Regions from separate parts of the Cryobacterium soli genome, predicted to be linked through region 1. Evidence: riboswitches for the same ligand, from Rfam matches in the RefSeq annotation. Region 1 holds a riboswitch; the other holds the start of a gene.
What was found. Region 1 has a riboswitch for thiamine pyrophosphate ahead of DOE79_RS00035 (ECF transporter S component). Riboswitches for the same ligand answer to the same signal wherever they lie in the genome.
Positions count from the first base shown of each region.

Region 2: another riboswitch for thiamine pyrophosphate. It lies ahead of DOE79_RS14570 (YkoF family thiamine/hydroxymethylpyrimidine-binding protein); the one in region 1 lies ahead of DOE79_RS00035 (ECF transporter S component).

Region 1 is NZ_CP030033.1:2,821-7,226, reverse strand. It holds gene DOE79_RS00040 (ABC transporter ATP-binding protein) at 1-1,482, opposite strand, end outside; gene DOE79_RS00035 (ECF transporter S component) at 1,493-2,152, opposite strand; TPP riboswitch at 2,253-2,363, opposite strand; gene DOE79_RS00030 (hypothetical protein) at 2,442-2,771, opposite strand; gene dinB (DNA polymerase IV) at 2,875-4,167, opposite strand; gene DOE79_RS00020 (hypothetical protein) at 4,258-4,406, opposite strand, start outside.
Region 2 is NZ_CP030033.1:3,136,876-3,141,281, forward strand. It holds gene DOE79_RS14560 (ABC transporter ATP-binding protein) at 1-617, opposite strand, end outside; gene DOE79_RS14565 (ECF transporter S component) at 686-1,312, opposite strand; gene DOE79_RS14570 (YkoF family thiamine/hydroxymethylpyrimidine-binding protein) at 1,497-2,141, opposite strand; TPP riboswitch at 2,175-2,284, opposite strand; gene DOE79_RS14575 (DUF3817 domain-containing protein) at 2,451-2,921, opposite strand; gene mgrA (L-glyceraldehyde 3-phosphate reductase) at 3,043-4,068, shown strand; gene purQ (phosphoribosylformylglycinamidine synthase subunit PurQ) at 4,156-4,406, opposite strand, start outside.

The DNA of each region.
Region 1 (4,406 bases):
GGCGACCACGGCCGTGCCCGTGTCAAGGAGTTCGGCAAGCAGCCGCACCAGTTCCGACCAGGTGCGGGAGTCCTGCCCGAAGGTGGGTTCGTCCAGGATCAGGAGCCGGGGCCGTGTGGCCAGCACTGTCGCCACCGACAGCCGGCGCTTTTCGCCGCCGGACAGGGTGAAGGGGTTGGCATCGGCGAGGTGCTCAAGGCGCAACCGGCCGAGGAGGCCGTCGACGCGGTCGGCCACGGCGGCGTCGCCGAGGCCGAGGGCGCGCGGGCCGATGGCGAGTTCGTCCCGCACGGATCCGGCCAGGAACTGGTGCTCAGGATCCTGGAACACCGTGCCGATGCGTTCGAGGAGGTCACGGGAGCGCCACGAGTGCGGGTCGGCACCCGGGAGGCTTCCGCGCAGGGGTCCACGGCCGGCTGCGCGCACTGGGCCGCCTGCGGCGACTGCCGTCAAGGCGGCCGTGGCGGTCAGCTGTCCCCCGGCCCGTGCCAGGAGCCCGGCCAGGGTCAACGCGAGCGTGGACTTTCCAGCACCGTTGGGCCCGGTGATCGCCGTCGCGGTGCCCGCCATCACGTCGAGGTCGATCCCTTCGGCCACCACCACGGGCTGCCGGCGGGCAAAGGGCACCCGACCAACGACGAGACCGGCGGTGCTGAGGAGCACCTCGCCGGTGCGCTCGGGCAGCGGGCGCCGCCGGGGACGAGCGGGCGGGAAACGCGGGATCCACACTCCCGCGGCCGCCAGCCGGGCGCCCTCCGCCGTGAGCACCGAGGAGGCGGGCCCATCGGCCAAGATGCCGCCGGCCGGGTCGAGCACGATGATGCGGTCGACGATGTCCTGCCAGACCGCCACCCGGTGCTCGATCACGATGAGGGTCGCGCCCGAGGCCTGCACCGAACGGTGCACGGCATCGCGCACCTCCACGACGCCGTCGGGGTCGAGGTTCGCGGTCGGTTCGTCGAGCAGCACCAGGCCCGGTCGCATGGCGAGCACCCCGGCCAGGGCCAGCCGCTGTTTCTGGCCGCCGCTGAGCGCGCTGGTCGGATGCCGCAGCGGCAGGTCCAGCCCGACCTCGTCGAGGGCCTGCGTGACCCGCGGCCAGATCTCGGTCCTGGGCACACCCAGGTTCTCGCAGCCGAACGCGACATCGTCGCCGACGCGGGCCAGGACCACCTGCGAGTCGGGGTCCTGCAGCACGAGACCGACCCGGCCGCGCGCCTGACGCGGCCGGATGCCGTCGATGAGCAGCTCGCCGGTCTCGTCGCCGTCTTCGTCGTCACCGAGCACGCCGGCCAGGGCATGCATCAGAGTGCTCTTCCCGGCGCCGCTGGGTCCGAGCACGAGCACTCGCTCGCCGGGGCGGATGTCAAGATCGAGTCCGGAGACCGCGGGGCGGCTGCGTCCGGCGTGCCGCCAGCCCCAGCCGGAGGCCGTGACCCTCGCGCCCGTCATGCGCTCGTCCCGCGGCGTCGGAGCAGGCATCCGCCCACCCTCACCGCGTGGTCTGCGACGGGGTCTCGGTCTGCCGCAGGGCGCTCTGGCCAGGCCCGTCCTGGTCCGGCAGGTTCTGGCCCGACAGGGTCTGGCCCGGTAGGCCGACCCGGCTCGCCTCCCGACCGGCTGCGAACCGGCTGAGCGCGCCCGTGCGGGCCAATCCCCGCACGGCAAGCCAGGACAGCAGGCCCGCGAGCACGGTGCCCGACACGACGGCGGACACGATGTAGACGGCCTTGTAGCCGACGTCGAGGGCGGCATAGCTCGTGAAGGTCGTGTCGAGCAGGCCGACCGCCACGCCGGCGCCGGCGCCGGCCAGCAGGGCCACGCCCAGCCGCCAGTTCGCGTAGAGGAAGAGCGCGAGGACGATCTCGGCCCCGAGCCCTTCGATGATGCCCCAGATCAGCGTCGAGAATCCCCACTGGGTTCCGATCAGCATGGAGACGACCGCTGCGACGACCTCGGTGTAGACGGCCGCTCCGGGTTTGCGGATGATCAGTCCGCCGAGAACGCCGGCGAACAGCCAGCCGCCGGCGAGCAGTCCCTCCAGGCCGGGAGTGAAGGCGAGCAGGGCGCTGAGCGGCGACCAGGCCAGTCCCCATGCCCAGAAGATGACGCCGCTGGCGACGCCGATGACGCTGGCCACGACGATGTCCACGACGCGCCATTTCAGCACGCGAGGCGTGCGGGGTGTCGACGCGGTCAGACTTTTCGTTGATGCATGCACTGGTCGTGCCCTTTCCGTAGATGAATACAGGGCACGGGATTGAGAAGCCTCCCTGCGCTGGCATGATCCAGATCAGGTTCGACGGTCGAAGCTGAAGTAGCTTCCTCTCAGCCCGGTTCACCGGACTCCCGTGTTCGATTCGAGTATAGACCGGCTGCGGGCACGGCGAAGCGGCGGGAGGCGGTCTCCGCTCCCCCGCGAGGGCCGTGCCGGCCCTGGCTTAGCGCTTGAGCGCGCGGATGATGCGCGCGATGGCCTTGCCGCTCACCCACACGAAGGGGATGCCGACGGCGAGCAGGGAGATCACGTTCGGCTCGAACCGGGCGGCCCCGCCCGATTTCACGTAGGCACCGATCGGGATGGCCATGCCCCCGCCGCCGCCGCCCGCCGCGCCCTCGGCGTCGTCGCCCTCGCCACCGCCGCCGAAGCCGTACTGCACGAGGGCGACGGGCACTATCGTGACGCCCTCGATCTGCACGGGGTCTCCGTAGGCCGACCGCACACCGATGTACCGAGCGTTTTCTGCGAGCTTCAAGGCGAGATTAGTCATGCTGAAAGGCTACCCCCACTCCCCCGAACCGGTCAGGAAGCGCCCACCGCGCCACGGCCGGGTGTTTCGGCAGGAAGACAGGGCCGGATGGCGCGGGCGGATGTCAGGACTGGTGCCGGTCCGGCCGGCGGGCGGGTCCGGCATCCGGGGTGCCGAACGGGTGCACGTCCCGCTTCGGCGCGCTGCCCCCGCCCAGCTGGGAGGCCGGCCGCACGATGCCCCGGCCGAAGCGCGCCGTCACCGTGTCGACAGCCAGTTCGGCCTCCCGCCAATCGTCGTCGTCGTCCCACAGGCCGAGCCCCGACCCGTCACCGGTGCCCAGTTGCTCGGCGCGCACCCCGATGAGGCGCACCCGGATGCCGCGCGCGGCGAGCACATCGAAGCTCGCGGCGACCTCCTCGTAGATGCGCCGGCCCACGTTGGTGGGGTCGGCGAGGGTGCGGGACCTGGTCACGGTGCTGAAGTCCGCGTAGCGTAGCTTGAGCACCACGGTGCGGGCGACGAGACCGTTGCCACGGAGCTTCGCGGCCACGGCGTCAGACTGTCGCAGGAGTTCGCTGCGCAACCGCGCGACATCCGTTACGTCGTGTTCGAAGGTCACCTCGTGCCCGATGCTCTTCTCCTCGCGCTCCAGGTTGATCGAGCGGTGGTCGATGCCCCAGGACAGGTCGTGCAGCTTCTGCGCTCCGGCCACCCCCGCGGCGCGTTCGAGCGTCTCGCGGGACGCGTGGGCGATGTCGCGCACGTGGCGGAGACCGAGCGCGAGCAGCGCCTGTTCGGTGGTGGCACCGACGCCCCAGAGCGCTCCGACGGGCAACGGATGCAGGAACCCGATCGTGTCGTCGGCGGGAATGACCAGCAGGCCATCGGGCTTGGCCCGGCCGGAGGCCAGTTTGGCCACGAACTTCGTGGACGCCGCTCCCACCGAGCAGGTCAGCCCGGTCTCGGCGAAGACCCGGGCGCGGATCTTCTGTGCGATTTCGGCAGGCGACCCGTGCAGGAGCCGGGCGCCGGCGACGTCGAGGAAGGCCTCGTCGATGCTGAGCGGCTCGACCATCGGGGTCATGTCGGAGAAGATGCCCATCACCTGACGGGACACCTCCGCATAGCGGCTCATGTGCGGTTCGAGCACCACGGCCGCCGGGCAGCGGCGGAGGGCTATCGCCATGGGCATGGCCGAGTTGACGCCGTACTTGCGGGCCACATAGTTCGCCGCCGTCACCACCGAGCGGCCGGACCGGTGGCCGACGATGACGGGCAGGTGTGCGAGCTCGGGGTGGTCGAGCAGCTCGACGGAGGCGAAGAACGCATCCATGTCGATGTGCAGCATGGTGGCTGTGCTGTCGTCGACGTCGATCCCGGTGGTCTGCCGGTCACTGCCGTCCTGCTTGCTCATGCAGCGCACCTTTCTGCCGCCCAGGCCGCGGGGGTTCGAAACTACCTTCGATAATAACGGTTGCGCGGCCGGACGGGGCCGAACGGCCGGTCAGAAGCCGAAGTCGCCGCCGAAGTCGCCGCCGCCGAAGTCGCCGAAACCGCCGGAGTCGCCGCCGGCGTCGGAACCCGGGTCAGCGGACGCGTCTGCACCGGAGTCACCGGAGGAATCCCCGGATCCAGCGTCTGTGGAAGCATCCG
Region 2 (4,406 bases), 1.3 Mb from region 1:
CGGGCCGCGGCGTCGACAGCGTCGCGCACCTGACGCAGCCCGTCGGCATCCAGCATCGAGGTCGGCTCGTCGAGCACCAGGATGTCGGGGCGGCCGATCAGCGCCGCCGCGAGCGCCACACGCTGGCTCTCCCCGCCCGACAGGGAGCCGGTCTGACGGTCGCGCAGCCGGCCGGCGCCCACAATTGCGAGGACGGCATCGATGCGGTCGGAGATCCCCGCCGGTGGCACGGCCCGGTTTTCCAGAACAAAGGCGAGCTCCTGTTCCACCCCGGGCAGGCACACGGCCGAGTCCGGGTCCTGCGGCAGCACGCCGAGGTGGCGGGAGAGCTCCACCACCTCGGTGGCGAGGGCGTCGCGGCCGGCCACGGTGACCGATCCGGTGACCTGGGCGATCACAGAGTGCGGTACCACCCCGGTGATCGTGGCCAGCAGGGTGGACTTGCCGGCCCCGGACGGGCCGAACAGCACCACACGCTCCCCGGCGGCGATGGTGAAGCTGGCGCCATGCAGCACGGCGCGGTCCTGCCGGGGAAAGGTGACGGTGACATCCCGGAACGCAACCGCGGGCAATGCGACCGCGGGGACAGCAGCGGCAGGCACAGCGACGGCAGGCACAGCGACAGTCGGCACAGCGCCAGTAGGCACAGCCGCGGCGGGCACTCCTGTGTCGGACACGCCCCGGCCTAGGAGTTCAGCGCGCGGCCGATGGCGTAGTTGTCGACCACGCCCGTCTTGGCCAGCGCATCCACGATCACCTTGGCCAGCAGACCCCCCAGGATGACGCCGGAAGCCAGCTGGATACCCAATCGGAGGAAGAACAGGTCCTGGCCGAACCAGCCGGACCGGAAGGCGGAGAAGATGAACACGAAGCCCGATCCGAGCAGCCCGGACAGCGCGTAACTACCCCAGCCGAAGGACGAATATCGGCGCAGCGCGAAGGGCAGTTCGCTGCCGGCTCCCTGGATCGCGGCGGCGACGAAGAGCATCGGCCCGACCGCCGAACCGAGGAAGACGACTTCGATGACCGACGCCAGAACCTCGGCGATCACCCCGGCGAACCGGGTGCGCACGATGGCGACGGCGATGGGCGCCACGAGCAGCCACCCGCCCAGCAGCACGTGCTGCGCGAGGTCGCCCGCCGGTCCGAGCAGGATCGACAGCCCGGTCCACGCCTGCACGAGTGCCCAGTAGAGGAAGCCGAAGACCACCCCGAGTACGACGATGAGCACGAGGTCCTTGAGGGTGAAACGGTGGATGGGGCGGGTGGCGGATGCGGTGGAGGCGACGGTGGAGGAGGGTGCAGCAGGCATGGTGGTGTCCTTCATGAGAGAGGGAAAGAGGGGTGTGCCAGACGATGGCAGGGGATGCACACGGAGGCGTGCCGGGAACGGCCACGGTGGCCGAATAGAGAATCGGAATCGGACGTGCCGAGCCGACGCGGGAGGTCCGCGGGTGTTCTGCCGCCAGGTCAGACGGCGCCCGGCGTGGGCCGGATCAGCGCGCGGAGGGGCTGTTGATCGACAGCGTGAGGTGACTGGTGACGTGCTGCACGCTCTGCCCCACGAGGATCCAGCCGGCCGCGGCCGTCTGCAGCACGGTGGCGAGGTCGCCCTGCAGTCGCGTCACGAAGTGCTCGGACGCGACGAAGCTGCCGTTCGCCTTGGCGAAGTCGATCGCGGCATAGATGTCGCGCATGTGGTCGGGCTGTGTTCCGGGGCGGCCGCCGTCGTCGAGCGGGTACAGCGCCCACTCGCCCGCGGCGATGATGCCCACGGGAGTCGCCGCGGGGATCTCGCTGCGCAGCGGCCCGGCACCGCCGGGCAGGGCGCAGACGACCTCGCCGGGGCATCCGCGGGAGAAGTGCACGGTGGCGGTCACATGGCGGCCGCTCCGCGCGGCCGCGCCGATGAGGTCGGTGAGGTAGCGCAGAATGTCGGCCTCGGCGCCGCCGACGAAGGTGCTCACGACACCGGTGTCCACGGTGAGGCCGGCGGTGTCGGTGCTCCGGATGGCGTCCAGGATGATGTCGGCGTAGCGGTCGCTCATCACGGCAAGCGTGATGCGAGCGCCCACGCCGAATTCGAGCGGCGTGAAAGCCGCCGGCGCCAGGTCGGGCAGGGTGGGGGTGGGATGTGTCATGTCGCGCCTTCTGTCGGTGAACAGGGCACGGGATGGTGTTGAGTGCGTTCTCCCTGCGCTGGCATGATCCAGATCAGGTTCAACGGTCGAAGCTTAGGAAGCTTCCTCTCAGCCCGGCTTACCGGACTCCCGTGTACAGCACCGACCATACACGGTCGCGACGTTCGCGCGTTCAGCGTGACGCCGCGGGTCAGGCGTGATGCGCGGGCACGGCGCCACTGCGCCCGTGGCACGCCACCCGCGGAGCGGCGCGTGACCCGCGCACGACGAACGGGCCGCGTCGAGCGCTGGCCGCGGTGTCGGCGAAGGTCAGGCGCCGCCGCCGGGCGGGCCCATCACGAGCAGGGTCGTGAAGACGGCGACCAGGCCGACCACCAGAACGGATGCCAACAGTAGCGGCCGTGCCAGACCGACGCGGAGCAGCCGGCTCACCACGGTGTGGTCCCGGGGGTCGTCCGTGGCCTCCCGGCGCCAGCCGCCGTCGAGCAGGTTGCGGCGCTCGAGCCAGCGGTCGAACGGGATCGTGGCGTAGGGCACCACGGCGGTGGACACGGCGAGGAGCATCAGCCGGGGACGCCAGTGCTGGTTGACACCCACGAGCACAGCGGTGATCCCGTACGCCAGGAACACCAGCCCGTGCACGAAGCCGCCCACCCGCACCGCGCCGTCCCCGAAGTCGCCCGGCGCGAACACGTACTTGAGCAGCATCGCGGTGATCAGGATCGTCCAGGTGATCGCCTCGGCGATGGACAGGATGCGGTAGAGCAGGCGGGGTGACACGGGGAGGACTCCTGGAAGCGTGATCGGCGGGCAGGTCAGACTCCAGCCTGTCAGGCCCGCCTGAGCGGAGCATCCGTCGAAGGATGGAACCTCTGCCAGGCCGCTGTGCCAGCATGAGGTCATGACGTACCTTCCCGCAGACACCCGTTACGAGTCCATGCCGTACCGCCGCACCGGGCGCAGCGGCCTCAAGCTGCCCGCGATCTCGCTGGGCCTCTGGCAGAACTTCGGCGGCACCGTGCCCGTTGAGACGCAACGCGCGATCCTGCGGCGGGCCTTCGACCTCGGGGTCACCCACTTCGACCTGGCCAACAACTACGGCCCGCCCTACGGCAGCGCCGAGACAAACTTCGGCCGTATCTTCGGCGAGGACTTCTCCGCCCACCGCGACGAGGTCGTCATCTCCACCAAGGCCGGCTACGACATGTGGCCGGGGCCGTACGGTGACTTCGGCTCGCGCAAGTACCTGCTGTCCAGCCTCGACCAGTCGCTGAACCGGATGGGTCTGGACTACGTCGACATCTTCTACTCCCACCGCGCCGACCCGGAAACCCCGCTCGAGGAGACCATGGGCGCGCTGCACACGGCCGTCACGAGCGGCCGGGCGTTGTACGCCGGCATCTCCTCGTATTCACCGGAGCGCACCCGGCAGGCCGCCGCGATCCTGGCCGATCTGGGCACGCCGCTGCTGATCCACCAGCCGTCCTATTCGATGTTCAACCGCTGGGTCGAAGACGGCCTGCTCGACACCCTCGACGACCTCGGCGTCGGCTGCATCGCGTTCTCCCCGCTGGCCCAGGGGCTGCTCACCGACCGCTACCTCAACGGGGTGCCGGAGGGCTCGCGCGCGTCGCAGGCCGGGTCGATGAGCCACGACATGGTGAACGAGGCGACGGTGGGGCGCATCCGTGCCCTCACCGAGATCGCGGATGCGCGCGGCCAGTCGCTCGCGCAGCTCGCGCTGTCCTGGGTGCTTCGGCGGGGCACCGTCACCTCGGCGCTCGTGGGTGCGTCGTCGGTCACCCAGCTGGAGACGAACATCGCCGCGATCGACAATCTCGTCTTCACCGATGAGGAGATCGCCGCGATCGACGAGCACGCCGTCGACTTGGGCATCAACCTTTGGGAACCCTCCAGCGCCGTCTAGGCCCCACACCCACCACCGAGTCGTCCCTTAACGCACGAATTGCCCCGGCGCACCGGGGCAATTCATGTCAAACAGAGGCGCAGAAACCTAGGCGTTGACCAGCGCGCGCTCGATCACCGAGGTGAAGAACGCCAGGCCGTCCACGCCGCTGCGCATGGCCAGCGCGGTGTCGGGGCCGAAGCCGGGTTCCACGGCGTGCTCAGGGTGCGGCATCAGGCCCACGACGTTGCCACGCTTGTTGGTGACGCCGGCGATGTCGTTGAGCGAGCCGTTCGGGTTCACGTCAAGGTAGCGGGCGATGACCCGGCCCTCGCCCTCGAGGCGGGCCAGGGTGTCGG